DNA from 3 places in the Fusibacter fontis genome. Region 1 is predicted to be linked to each of the others. Evidence: riboswitches for the same ligand, from Rfam matches in the RefSeq annotation. Region 1 holds a riboswitch; each other region holds the start of a gene.
The links. Region 1 has a riboswitch for cyclic di-GMP ahead of ACZ41W_RS06845 (transglutaminase-like domain-containing protein). Riboswitches for the same ligand answer to the same signal wherever they lie in the genome.
Positions count from the first base shown of each region.

Region 2: it holds a riboswitch for cyclic di-GMP, as region 1 does, so the genes downstream of both, ACZ41W_RS10440 (InlB B-repeat-containing protein) here and ACZ41W_RS06845 (transglutaminase-like domain-containing protein) in region 1, are expected to answer to the same signal.
Region 3: it holds a riboswitch for cyclic di-GMP, as region 1 does, so the genes downstream of both, ACZ41W_RS01180 (hypothetical protein) here and ACZ41W_RS06845 (transglutaminase-like domain-containing protein) in region 1, are expected to answer to the same signal.

Region 1 covers NZ_AP042445.1:1,516,355-1,521,316, reverse strand. Annotated here, with positions in the region: gene ACZ41W_RS06865 (DRTGG domain-containing protein) at 1-98, shown strand, start outside; gene ACZ41W_RS06860 (PHP domain-containing protein) at 98-805, shown strand; gene ACZ41W_RS06855 (ATP-binding protein) at 802-1,371, shown strand; gene ACZ41W_RS06850 (class D sortase) at 1,543-2,250, shown strand; cyclic di-GMP riboswitch class I at 2,375-2,455, shown strand; cyclic di-GMP riboswitch class I at 2,535-2,615, shown strand; gene ACZ41W_RS06845 (transglutaminase-like domain-containing protein) at 2,627-3,439, shown strand; gene typA (translational GTPase TypA) at 3,600-4,962, shown strand, end outside.
Region 2 covers NZ_AP042445.1:2,343,142-2,348,103, reverse strand. Annotated here, with positions in the region: gene ACZ41W_RS10450 (InlB B-repeat-containing protein) at 1-1,478, shown strand, start outside; gene ACZ41W_RS10445 (hypothetical protein) at 1,734-1,964, shown strand; cyclic di-GMP riboswitch class I at 2,015-2,110, shown strand; gene ACZ41W_RS10440 (InlB B-repeat-containing protein) at 2,141-4,962, shown strand, end outside.
Region 3 covers NZ_AP042445.1:301,006-305,967, reverse strand. Annotated here, with positions in the region: gene ACZ41W_RS01190 (Ig-like domain-containing protein) at 1-1,024, opposite strand, end outside; gene ACZ41W_RS01185 (prepilin-type N-terminal cleavage/methylation domain-containing protein) at 1,037-2,698, opposite strand; gene ACZ41W_RS01180 (hypothetical protein) at 2,710-3,180, opposite strand; cyclic di-GMP riboswitch class I at 3,365-3,447, opposite strand; gene ACZ41W_RS01175 (O-antigen ligase family protein) at 3,572-4,962, opposite strand, start outside.

The DNA of each region.
Region 1 (4,962 bases):
TTATTGATAAAGCGAACGATCAAAATGTTGTGATGCTTTCCACTCAATTAGAAGCATTTGAAATCTTTAAGATTTTATATGAGGCAGGAGTAAAATAGTGAACTATTTTTATGATTTGCACATTCATTCTTGTCTATCACCTTGTGGTGATGATGAAATGACCCCAAATAATATTGTCAATATGGCGTTTATTAAAGGCCTAGATATTATTGCGATCACAGATCACAATGCCTGTAATCATGTTAGAGTTGCGTCTGAGATTGCTCAGACGCTTGGAATCTTACTTGTTCCGGGTATGGAAGTGCAAACGAGAGAAGAAGTTCATGTCTTATGCTATTTTCCCAGTGTGGACAAAATTGAGCAGTTTGATGCTCAGTTAGCTGCATACAAGTCGCCGCTTCCCAACAATTCAAAAGTATTTGGGAAGCAATACATCTTAAATATTGAAGATGAAGTGGTGGGTGAATATCCAAGTGCATTGATCTTGTCGATAGATTTAGGGATTGATGAACTGAAAGATTTGGTATTGAAACTCGGTGGTGCAATTGTGCCAGCTCATGTGAATAAATCAGCCAATAGCATGATCGTCAATTTAGGCTTTATTCCTAAGGAACTGGATGTTCATTGTATTGAAGTACACAAAAAAAGCCCCATCAATGAGCCGTTGATTCAAGGTTACAACATCATCTATAATTCAGATGCACATTATTTAATCGATATTCAAGAACCGATTCATCAAATTGAATTAGAGGAAAAAACGTGTCAGGCAGTTATTGACTATTTTTTAGGAAAGGGCCAACTATGAGAGAATTATCGTTGCATATTTTAGACATTGCACAAAATTCAATCAGTGCAAAAGCAGAATGTATGCGAATTGTCGTGATTGAAGATCTTGTTGAAGATCAATTGATGATCAAAATAAAAGATGATGGTACCGGAATGGATTCTGAGACGGTTGAGAAAGTCATTGATCCATTTTATACGACTCGAACAACACGTAAAGTTGGGCTAGGGATCCCGCTATTCAAACTTTCTGCTGAGCAATGCGGGGGGTATTTTACCATTAAATCACAGCTTGGAGTGGGAACAGAGATTACAGCTGTTTTTCAACACAGTCATATTGATCGTGTACCACTTGGAAGTATGCCAGATACTATTGTCACAATTATTAATGCCTGTGATCAAATGGATTTAATCTATACGCATACTTATAATGGTGCTTCCTTTACGCTCAATACAAAGGAAATTAAAAAGCTATTAAATGGCGTTCCAATTAGCAACATCGATGTCATTACTTGGCTTCGAGAATACATTGCAGAAGGATTAGAAGAAATAAAAGTTAAAAGTTCTGAGGTGCCAATTGAATTTTAGAAAAATGGGTATTCAGGTAATTGTTGTATCTATATTATTTGTTATTTTGACTAATTATATCGAAATAGACGCTTCGATACGCATCGCTCTTAGTGTTTTTGGAATCGGTTCGGGCGTTTTACTGTTTTTTTTAGATGGCTATAGTCATTTAGATTGATAGAGGAGAGAGCTATGAGTAAAAAAAGAAAAATCATTTCGACAGTATTAATCATTGTCGGAATCGCAGTGGCTGCTTTTCCTATTTATGATCGAATCTATGCTTATTATTGGCAGCAAAAACTGCTTGCTGCGTTTGATGATGAGCTCGAACTCAGTATCAACGCACCTGAAGAAGTAGCATCAGATTATATCGGACTCGAAGATATTTATAGTAGCTCAAATGCTGCAGAAACAGATGGAACAACTGAAACAGAAAATCAAACAACCGCTACTTCAGAAGGAACCTCCGAGGGAACGACAGAAAAGAAAGCACCTGTAGTAGACAAAAGCGTTGTTGCCAAGATAAAAATCAAAAAGATTGATGTTTTGATGCCAGTGTTAGTAGGCGCGACGGAGAAAAATCTAAATCGTGGTGCAGCCATTATTAAAGGTAGTAGTGCATTTGGCGAAGTGGGAAATGTTTCAATCGCAGGTCACCGCGGTCGCTCTTATGGTGTGTTTTTTAATCGTCTCAATGAAATTAAAAATGGTGACGTGATTGAAATTGTCACAAAAGAAAAAATCTATAAATACACCGTTTATAAAGTGCATATTGTTGAACCGGAAGATGTTTCTGTATTAAATAGCAATGGAAAGGATAAGATTTTAACATTGGTCACTTGTGATCCTGTTAAAAACCCGACGCATCGACTCATTATTCATGCGCTACAAAATCCGTAGAAATATCAGTGTGAAAATATCAGGGTGAAAATCTCGTTGGTTTCGCCATTTGTCATGATTATTTAATAGTTTTTTGAAGTACACATGCTATAATGTAAGTAACACTTAGTGAAGAAGTATCTTTTCACGATAACGGCAAACCATTGGAAACGGTGGGACGCAAAGCCATAGGGCCTTTCGAAAGAATGGCAGCCGCGCTACCGAATGGAAAGTTTTTCTATTTTTTGAAAACTAAAAGCTAAAAATTGAAAACTGAAAATTGAATACGTGAAAGATAGTCTCTTCAACGATAATAGCAAACCATTGGAAACGATGGGACGCAAAGCCATAGGGCCTTTCGAAAGAATGGCAGCCGCGCTACCGAAAGGAGAGCAATATGAAACGATTTAACCGTTTTACAGTCTGCTTGTTTGCATTAGTTTTACTAATTGTTCAAGTAGCAGTTGTCGTTCCCTCTTATGCTTCTGATGAGATTTTGATTGAAGCACTTCATTCAAAGGGAGTTGTAAAGATTCAAATGTCTCAATTGAGTCAGACTAAAAACGTGGTCTTGATTGAAAAAGATGGAACAAGGTATACGTATCCACTAAACACGACGCAACCTGTTCAATTCCCACTGCAAATGGGAAATGGTGTGTATCAAGTTCGAATCATGGAACAAATCAGTGGAACCAAGTACAAGGAGTTATCTCAAGCTACAATTGACTTAAATCTCGAAGATTCAAATTCAGTATTTTTAAATAGCATTCAAGATATTAATTGGGAAGGTAGTTCAACAGTTGTCGAACTCGCTCAATCGTTGACACGTGATGCGAAAACAGATGAAGAAAAAGTCTTAGCCATTTACCGTTATGTCACTCAACAGTTTTCGTATGATTATAATAAAGCTAAAACAGTTTCGTCTGGCTATATTCCAAATGTTGACGAGTTAATGCGTTCACATTCAGGTATATGTTACGATTATGCAGCGGTTTTTGCAGCGATGTCGCGCAGTGTAGGTATACCGACTCAATTGATTAAGGGGTATAGCACTACGACGGGTAGCGTGTACCACGCATGGAATGCAGTATATGTAAACGGCAGCTGGAAAACAATTGACTCTACAGTTGATAGTACGAAAGGTGAACTCAAAAAGGGTTCACAAATCTACAAATCGAGTGAAGAGTATACTGTGACTAAAATATATTAAATAATTTTATTTTGAAACAAAGCATCTTTATAAAACTGTTTATAGGGGTGCTTTTTTTTTAATTTTTTGTAAATTGTCAATAATTCATATCATTTCATGTGAAAATAGGATAGAATTATAAAGTTGAATTTTTTTTTTAGAATCAGTTAGGAGAATATGAATGTCACAAAGTAATGGAATTATCAATATCGCTGTTATCGCACACGTCGATGCAGGAAAGTCAACTTTAGTCGATGCGTTTTTGAGTCAAAATAATGTTTTTAGAGAGAATGAAGTTGTACCGGATTGCGTCATGGATAGCAATGATCTTGAAAGAGAACGCGGCATTACAATCTATTCAAAAAACTGCTCGATTATGTATAAAAATCATAAAATTAATATAGTGGATACACCAGGCCATGCGGACTTCTCATCAGAAGTAGAGCGCATCATGAAAACCGTGGATACCGTAATCCTATTAGTGGATTCAAGTGAAGGCCCTATGCCACAAACAAGATTTGTTTTAAAGAAATCATTGGAAAGGGGATTAAGACCTATCCTCTTTATTAACAAAATTGATAAAAAAGACCAAAGAGCAGAAGAAGTTGTCGATTTAGCATTTGACTTATTTGTAGAGTTAAATGCCAATGATGAACAATTAGAATTCCCAATTGTATATGGTATTGCAAAAGAAGGGATTGCGAAATTATCGCTTGAAGATGAAAGCAATGATTTATCCCCACTATTTGATTTGATTTTAGACCACGTGAAGCCTTATTCTGAAGATCCGTCAGAGCCTTTGAAAATGCAAATATCATCCCTTGATTATGATGATTATGTGGGACGTTTAGGTATTGGTCGTGTGACAAGAGGCACCATTAAACAAGGGGATCAAGTGATTGTATGCAAAAGCGAAGGCGTACAAGAACGTGCAAAAATATCCAAATTATACGTGTATGAAGGTTTACACAAACGTGAAGTATCAGAAGCTATAGCGGGTGATATGGTGGTTATTGCCGGAATCGACAATATCTCTATTGGTGAGACGATTTGTAATCCAAGTTTTATTGAACCAATGGAAATGATTGAAATCGAGGAACCGACACTTTCTATGAACTTTTTAATTAACGATTCACCATTCTGTGGAAAAAGCGGAAAGTTCGTAACCAATCGCCATTTAAAAAATAGATTGGATAAAGAGCTTGAAGTAAATGTTGGTTTAAGAGTAGATGCACTGGATTCTGTTCAAGATGGATACCGCGTTTCAGGTCGTGGCGAGCTTCATTTATCCATATTGCTTGAAAATATGAGAAGAGAAGGATATGAAGTTGCCGTTTCAAAACCACAAGTTTTGATGAAAACCATCAACGGTCAAAGATGTGAACCGATTGAACGCGTGATTGCCATTGTACCGGACGAGTATTCTGGAGCTGTTATTTCAGAACTTAGTATCCGAAAAGGTTTGATGGACTCTATGCAAACAGAAGATGGATATACGCGAGTTGAGTTTCTCGTTCCAACACGTGGTTTATTAGGGTATAGAA
Region 2 (4,962 bases), 830 kb from region 1:
CCATCACTCCAGATATTGGCCCACATGTTTATACGAAAAACACCATTGTTCCACTCACTGCAACTCCAGCAGAAGGATGGAAATTTAATGGTTGGACAGGCGATTTAACAAGCAGTACAGCAAATGAAAACGTTACAATTCTTGGAAATATGGCGATTCAAGCAGAATTTATTGAACTTTACACCTTAACAGTTAATGTCGTTGGTCAAGGATCCGTCGTTGAAACTCCAGACTTACCATACTATGATCCAAATGCTGAAGTAGCTTTAGTAGCAATTCCAGAAGCAGGCTGGGAATTTGCTGGTTGGTCAGATGATTTAACAGGTGACAATGCAAATGAAACACTTGTTATGAATGGACATAAAGTTGTTACAGCAACTTTTACAGAACAACAAATTCCACCAGAACAATATACACTTAATATCAGTATCGTTGGATCAGGTACAGTTGTTGCAGACCCAGAACTTGAAGCATATAACTCAGGTACAGAAGTAGGTCTTGTGGCAACACCATCAGTAGGATGGGTATTCCAAGGTTGGTCGGGCGATTTAAGCGGATCAGATCTTACAACATCCATTATCATGAATGGCAACAAAGCAGTCGTTGCAACATTTGTTGAAGAAGAACTTCCTCCAGAACCTGAATATTACACATTGACCGTTAGCATCGTGGGTTCAGGAACAGTTTCTTTAACACCTGATTTAGAGTCTTATGAAGAAGGAACAATCGTTGGGCTCATTGCAACACCAGCAGAAGGATGGGAATTCGCTGGTTGGTCAGGTGACTTAAGTGGAACAAACCCTAGCGAGTCTCTCACAATGAATGCTGATAAATCAGTCGTTGCAACATTTGTTGAAAAAGTCATACCAACAGAACCACCTACAGAACCACCTACAGAACCACCAACAGAACCACCTACAGAACCACCTACAACTCCACCAACAGAGCCACCTACAACTCCACCAACAGAGCCACCTACAACTCCACCGACAGAACCAGTTACAGAACCTCCAACTCAACCTGAAACTGAAGGACCAACACCAAATCCAACAGTGAATGGTACCGTCATCGTCAACTATGAAGATACAGAAGGTAATTTGCTTTCATCTTCTAGCATCACAGGTGAAGTTGGTAGTTCATACTCAACAGTAGAACTTGCATTTGAAGGCTATTCTTTAGTATCAACACCGGCTAATGCAAGTGGCATCATTACTGAAGGTACAACTACAGTGACTTATGTTTATTCTAATGGAGTCGTTGTCAATGAAGAAGAAACACCACTAGCAGCTGCAACAGAACCATTTGATATCGATTCATTCAGTACGCCACAACTCGTACCAAATGAAGAAGAGCTTGTAGAGGAGGAAACACCGCTTGGTGATGCATTACCACAAACTGGTCAACTTCCAGCAGAACTCTTCTATGGACTCGGTGGTGTCATCTCAGCAATTGGGATTTATCTTAAAAAGAAAAAATAAATTTTTTAGCACCAAGAATCAGGTTAATAAATAAAATTAAAGTTTACTAACTGAATTTGTTAGAAAATACAAAACCGGATTATCCGTGTATGCATTGCAAATACTGAAAAGTAAAAGCAGTGTGACACGAGATGATCCGGTTTTTGTGTTGTCACAAGGATGTCACATAGATGTGCATACGGTGTCACAATCATTTGGTAAGATATTGATAGTGGTGATAGACCACAGCAAATTCCGAGGATGGAGGTGTATGGATTGGGATCTATTCCAAAAAATCATTTCGGAACAAATTTTTTAGTAACCATTCATCATCAGGAAAATCAGAGCTGGCAAGGCGTGATTGAGTGGTTAGATACAGGTAAAAAGATGCATTTTAGAAGTGAACTTGAAATGCTCAACCTGATCAGTACAGCAGTAGCTGCTCAGTCCACTGTGGAAAGTCCCATGAGAAACTGGACAGATAGTAAAGTTATCAATGTCGTTTAAGCATTTACATAAATGACTTGAAAGAAATGCATTACAAGTAGCAAACACCTATAATGCAAGGGCAAACTCAGTGAAAGCTGAGGACGCAAAGTCTGGAGTCTAAAGTTTGAGTGAATCACGAAAACCAAGACCGTCCGACTGCCAAAGGAAATTTATTTGGCAAAGGAGAAAAACACATGAGAAACACGATGAAGAAAGTAGTATCAATGGTATTGGTCGCAATTTTAGTACTTAGCGGCATACCGACAATGAGCTTCGCTGAAACAGGCGACACGTTCCAGTATAAAGGAAATGGTTATCAAGGTTCTTCGCTTGATTTCACAGATGGAAGTGGAAGAGAAGCAATAACTATGATGTTTGATGTCGTTAAAAATCCAGGAAATGTGATTTACAATGCATATTGCGTGGATAAATCAACTGAGATTAAAAAGAATGCATTTTATAACGCTAAGTTTTTAGAAGATATTTCTTACATTGGAAGCAATGCACCAAAAGTAAGAACTATTATCACAAACGGATTTTCTAACGTAAACTTAGAAACATTAGAAGCTAAGGTAAATACATTTAAAAACTCAACTTATTTTTTTAATAGTTATTGGACTTATAAAACTAATTGGTTAGGTTTTACTGTAAAAGATAAGTATTATGAAGGAAATAAATTAAGTACTGAAGATGCGATTGCAGCAACACAAGCAGCTGTATGGCATTATTCAAACGGAAGTACACCAAGATGGGAAAACAATGCAGAAAATGTTAGAGCAGTTTATGATTACTTAATGAGTTTACCAGGTACTCCAAAACCAACTGCAGCAAACATTACAGTATCTGCACCAACAAAAGAAATCAAAGATGGTAATGTTGTCATTAGTTTTAAATATTCAAATGCTGGTACAAATCCATCAGTTGAATTTTCATTAACAGGCTTTACAAAATCAGAAAAAACAACAGCAGGTGAAACAACAGTAACTTATACTAAAGCTTTAAATAGTATGGTTGCAGCAGATTTCCAAGATTTTACATTTAAAGTAAAAGGAACTAAACAAGTAACAGATGTATTTGCATTTGATCCAGTAAATGGAACAAATACATCACAAACATTGGTGTCATTAGGTTATACATTTAATGTTCCAGTTGAAAACCAAGTAAATGGAACAATCAAAGGATTAGCTGATCGAGTTACAGTTACTTTTGAAGCAAAAGGTGGCTCAGCTGTTCCAGCTCAAACAATTGATTATGCATCAGCAATTAACCCACTTCCAACTACAACATTAACTGGTCATGCATTTGGTGGATGGTATACAGATGCAAATAACATGACAAATGCAACTAAATTTACAACTTCTACAATCGTAAGAAATAGCATGACAGTATTTGCAAAATGGACGCCAAATGAGTACACAGTAACATACAATCCAGATGGCGGAAATATGACTGAACCAAAAACTGTAAAAGTGAAATACAATCAATCAGTAACCTCTACACCAACACCAACAAAAGAAGGATATGACTTTAAAGGTTGGTTCTTAGCAGATGGAACAACTGAATTTACAGTAGCAACAAAAGTATTAGATAACATGACTGTTAAAGCAAAATGGCAGTTAAAAGAATATACAGTGACTTATCATGGAAACGGCACAGAATCTGATCCGGCTGCTGTTAAAGTACAACACGGCAAAACAGTTGGTTCGTTACCAGTAGTTTCAATTGAAGGAAAAACATTCTTAAAATGGACAACTGCAGATGGTACTGAGTTTAAAGCGAACACAGTAGTCACTTCAAACTTAGACGTTACAGCTCAATGGAAAACAAATCTTTACAAAGTTAACTATGATTCAAACGGTGGCTCATATGTAGACCAAGCTGAAGTACCTTATAACGCATATATCCGACCACTTCCAGTACCGACAAAAGAAGGATACGAATTTAAAGGTTGGTTCTTTGAAAATGGTACAGAGTTTACTCAAGATACAGCAATTAAAACAACTATTAACGTAACAGCAAAATGGGAAGCAAAAGACTATACAGTAACATTTGATGCAAATAAAGGAACATTTAAAACAGGTTCATCAACACCACAAACTGTTAAATATAACACTGCAGTTTCAGCACAAGAAGTTGAAAAAGAGGGTTATACATTTGATGGTTGGTATTTAGGAAATGATAAATACGATTTCTCAACACCAGTTACTCAAAATATCACATTAGTTGCACACTGGACTGCAAAACCAGTAACAGTGACATTTGATGCGAATGGCGGAAATCCAGTACCTTCATTTGATTCAGTAGTAGACGCAAAAATTGGCACATTGCCATTAACTGAAAAAGAAGGTTATGAATTTGCTGGCTGGTATTTACCAGAAGGCGTAGCACCAATCAATAGCGAATACGTTTTAAAAGATAGTATCACATTAAAAGCACACTGGACTCAAATTAAATACAATGTAACATTTGATGCAGCTGGTGGTTCACCTGTTGAAAGCAAAGAAGTTGCTCATGGTAATGTAATTGATCCAGTTCCAGGTTCTTCTAAAGAGCACTACCAATTAGAAGGCTGGTATGCAATGGATGGTACAAAATTAACATCTGATCTTCAAATTAAACAAGATTACGCATTTACAGCATTTTGGACTCCAAAAGCTTATACAGTAACATTTAATCCAAATGGTGGTTCATTAAATGGCGCAGCTTCAGATGTTGAAGTTGAGTACAATCAACCAGTAGGCTCAATTCCAACACCAGAGAGAGACAAATACAATTTCATTGGTTGGTTTACTGAAGATGAACTTGTTGAATTAACAGGAGACTATTTAGTAACAGGCGATGTGACATTCTATGCAAAATGGGAAGCAAAACCAATTGAAAAAATAACACTTACTTTTAATTCAAATGGTGGAACAGCAGTTGATTCAGTAGAAATTGAAAAAGGAACTGCACTAGGTTATATTCCACAAACATCAAAAGATGGATTTACATTTGAATATTGGTATGATGAGAATGG
Region 3 (4,962 bases), 1.2 Mb from region 1:
AAATCATGATTTTCGAGTCCGTTGTTGAACGTGTTGCACTTACTAAGTTCCCTAAAGAAGCATTTGTTTGAATTAAATCTTTGTTCATAGTCTGTGAAATATTTGATTTAAATACGACTTCAACTTGTTTGTTGTTAGTACCAAAATAAGCTCGGTCAATCTCAATTCTAGGTGCTCTAATATAAACTGCATTACTTAGATCTTCTTTACCTATACGACCACTAATCGCATAGGGTGTTACAGAATAATACAAGTAGCGATTTCCGAAGCGATTAATAAGCGCTTCATTTGACAACGACAACCCCGTTACTACTTCACTAAATTTAAACCGTTCATAGTCCGTTCCAAGGGTAGTATCTGTTTGATTATTTGGTGTTATATGCAAGGTTTCTGATTCAGCATATGATACCAACCCTCTTGCAGCATTCCACTCTTTTATAACGGCATAATTATCTAAAGTCGCTATACTTGTAATATTTTGTTCTGATGAGACAAACCACTTATAGACACTCATCAGATGAATAAGCGGATCATCCACTTTGTATTTGCGATAATCTACATAAAAAACAGCTGGGTTTAAATTGCCTGATCCATCAAACATATTTATTTCTGCAGGAGTCGGTGATGTCCCTACAACAGTCATTAGGACATCTGGATTTCCAGCATGTCCATTTGCAATAATTTCAGGAACATCATAGGGGGTTGTTTCAGGCGGTTGAAATACTGTGATTTGACCATGTCCTGAAATATTCTCAGTTATTAAATGGCCGGTGACACTAACACCAAAGACTTGAATTGTTTGACTTCCAACACCTGTTGGTTCACTTCTCTTTTGTTCAAGAATTTTCTCTACATCCTGTTGAGATGCATATGAATCTATGACAAATTTCTCAGAGTCAACTAAGTGTCGAAAAGTAAACGCCATTGCAGGAATAAATATTGCTGCAATAATACCGAAAATTGCGATTGAAACAATTATTTCAACTAAGGTAAATCCACTTTGTGTATGTTTATTCACTTTCATGTTTTACCTCCTTTAGTTTGGTCCACCGATATGCCATAAGGCATCACTTATTTGAAATTTAATTTCTTCCAAAACTGCATTTAGTGCCGCACCTGTATCTGCTACGTAATACTTATAAGCGCCAGTTCCATTTGTTCCATCTGTAGCTTTTGTTGCATTTGCAATGGCTTGAAGTCCAGAAGAACTTGCACCACTCGTAAATCCGATAACAAAAGTGCGAACTTTGTAATCGGGAAAAGTCTCGGTATTGCCTGTACCTGGATATTTTAACGACCCGTTGAATTGATTTACAACCGTCTGAATGTAATCGTCGTTGCTAGCACCAATGGCTATTCCACCTGAATAATATGCGTTAGAGTATCCGGATGAATAATAACTGCCAATGTTTTGATCATTGGTAACATATGTTTTTCCCAAATCTCCATCATACGTATAATAAAAATTATTATAGTTGTTCCAGCCTGTATATCTAACTGCTAAACCATCATAAGTTGAATTATGCGCATATGGATTATCCCATTTATAATGCACTGCACCCGTTTGATCATAATAAGTAAATCTTACACGCCACCCACTATTCCATATCCAGTCCCAACGATTATACGTATACGTATTTGTTCCACTTGTATAAGTGTGTGCCAACGGTGCATTAAACGTATAGTTTCTAAAACTAATATACTGATGAATACTTTCTACATTGGTGTCTCCATCTACCAGTATAATCATAAAATTCTTTGTTATTTTGCTGGCATTTGTTGGATCGTTATTAAATGCTTCAATCGAACGTAATCCGCGTCTCATGCCATCACCTGTATTCGTACCACCATTAGCTGTCAAGTTTGTGATGATGCCACTCGTTCCAATAAATGTATTTACATTAGGTTGCAATTTAATCATTACATTCTTATTATCTCCAAGTGTACTGTTCGCATTATACGAAAATGGCGATACACTTAAAAAAATGTTTTCATTATCCGCTAATCCTTGGACCATTTTTGTAGCTTCCTGCTTTAATACGTTGAGTCTCGTACTTGCTCCTAAAGAGTAATCCATACTACCTGAACGGTCGATGACAAATGAAACTGAGGCTTGTGCAACTGCAACGTCAGTGAGTCTTGGATCTGAACGATATGCAAGCGTATTTGCCACATTTCCGTATGAACGATCAATGACCTGTAGGGTATTGACACTTTCAAGTTCGGAACTAACAGTTCTTGTTTTGCCATTGACATTTACGGCTAATGAAAACTTCAACAGTCGATCAACGTCCGGCGCATTATCTTTATCAAAAGTTAAATCAAAAGTTACTCCTGGTTCAGCTGTTGCAAGCACTCTTTGAACATGTTGCGTACCATCCCAAACCCACTCAACAAGTTGAGTTTTATTGGAATTGATCATTAAGTAGTTCCATTCATCCGAAAAATAGTCTGCTATGTTTGTTGAAGGCGTTGGATAATCTTTCGCCAATACAAAAACACCCGATGAATCTCTAATGATGTTATTAATTGTTTTGCTTACAATTCTTACATTATGCTGTATATCTGCTTCAACAATTACCATTTCATGGCTTTTATTTGCAAAAATGAACATGTTAAACCCCACGGCTAATACAGTTCCAATTAGTGCGATAACAACAATCAATTCAATTAAAGTAAATCCTTTTATTCTTGTCATTTAAATCACTCCTAATTATTTTTCCAAACTTTCTTGCTCACATCTGCAGGATCAAAATACATGATTCGAGTATATGTTTCTCCTGTATCGTTCATTGTAGCAATTGAAGTGATTTTTATCCAATCGACAAATCCGGAATCAGTTGATTTTATAGCACTCACATCAATTGTACCATTGCCTAAAGCGATATCGTTCTCTGTATAAGATGAAACTGTATTGTTTTTTAAACGATTCATTAATTCAAACGAATTATTAATTAAAGCAGCATATGCCATCTCAGCGCCTGAATATGCTAAATAGTACGTTTCAACATCTTCTTCTTGCGACTTTGCTTGATTTAAGTTGCCGACAAAAACAGCTTGAATAGCAGCAAGTAATATTCCGACTACCATTAAAATCATCAAAATAAATACTAAAGTACCGCCTTTAGACTCGTTTAAAAATATTTGAATCCTCTTATACTTGCTTAACATACGATTCAAAAGGACCTCCCGAATATTTGTGTTCAATCATATCTCGTGAATATGAACTTACATGGGTGAAATCTTTCTAACGTGAAATTTTCACTACATTATTACTCATTATTATATCCAAATAATCAATACTTACGCAGACTTTGCTTGAATTGTCATTGACAATCCAAAATAAAAAAGGCCGCAGTTTACAAACTGCAGCCGAACCGTCATAGATAACTCCTTAGACTTCAAACTTTGCGTCCTATTTTTTCAAATAGTTTGCCAAATATATAGTGTTGAATAGGCTGATATTGTAAGCCTTTTTAAATTGTTTATATATTCATTATTATATCGTATCCGTGTAAAATTGTCTACATGTTCTCATTTCAAGCTGTTCTTATTTTCATATTTTGCAATTTTAAAGACATTTACACTTCATTAATCTATGAGATGCAAATCCAATTCCTAATAAGATCCAAAATATCGGAGCTACAGAAACAACACTATCATTAAATATTGCAGCGATAAGATAACCAATTACAGCGGCAAAGATTCCCACTACATATGCATAGAAATCATTCATATTGGACTGACAACGTTGAGTAAAATTACATGTGTATAATTGCATAAACGTTTTTAAAATATAAGATAAAAACAAAATCAACATAGTGATCAGCGAAATTAATCCCGTATTAATAAGTAACTGTAAGTAATAGCTATGTGGCTTATCTACAACCATACTAAGGGTTCTAAAATAATTGGCTTTCCCCACAAAATCTTCTTGAGGAAAGTACATTCCAAACGTGTCTGGTCCTGTACCTAACCAAAGGTTATTCTTAATTAGCGGAAATGATCTCGACCATATATACCCACGACCCGACGCAAAAGTTTCTCTACCTTCAAATCCCCATTTTTCAGGTTCATATACACTTGTATGAAATTCGCCTAATTTTCCACCTAATTGTATAACATCCTCTTTAATATACCAATTGAGTTTTATGTTATCCAAAGTAGTAATAAGAATTGTTTTTTTTGACGAAACAATTTCTTGTACTTTTAGGGTTTCAGTATCATCAATATGAATTAAATACGAATCCTCGTTGATGTGTTCTTTCGCATATTGCACATTATTATCGTTGTAAAAATGAACATATCCCTTATTGACTGAAAAAGCAATTGTATAGTGATTGGTTTTTATTTTACCGAAATTATCATTTAATTCAAATGACTTAACCATTAAACGATCATCACTTGTCTTTTCAATGTCAGGGTTGAAACTCTTGATTTTTCCGAATAATGAACCATCTGAAAACGTGTTCATCATCAATGCGATACAAATCATTGGAATAATAATGAATATTTTAAATTTGTCACGACAAATTTGTTTTCTCATGAATAGAATTATAATTAACAACGCAATCATGCCACCTAGCATCCCCGCTCTAGATTTGCATCCAATCCACACAGCAAAAAACAACAACAACAGAACAGAAAATAATCCTGTTTTTAAGCGGCTTTTTATCCCGAAGTATAATGCTGTCGCTAGAGGAAATACCATCGCCATATAGCTTCCAACATAATTCGAATTGCCCATGGTTGCAATAATTTCTTTTCCCACATTAACAATGGTTTTTGAATCAGCAATATAATGATATTGAAAAGGATAAATTAATCGTCTGCCAATCCATGTATTTAAATAATCTTTACCAAAAAACTGAAAAAATCCAAGTAAACAGATCATAAAGGCTGAAATCAATAAAGATCCTATAATGATTTTAATCGCTTTTTCAGAAGTCACTTGCTGATAGG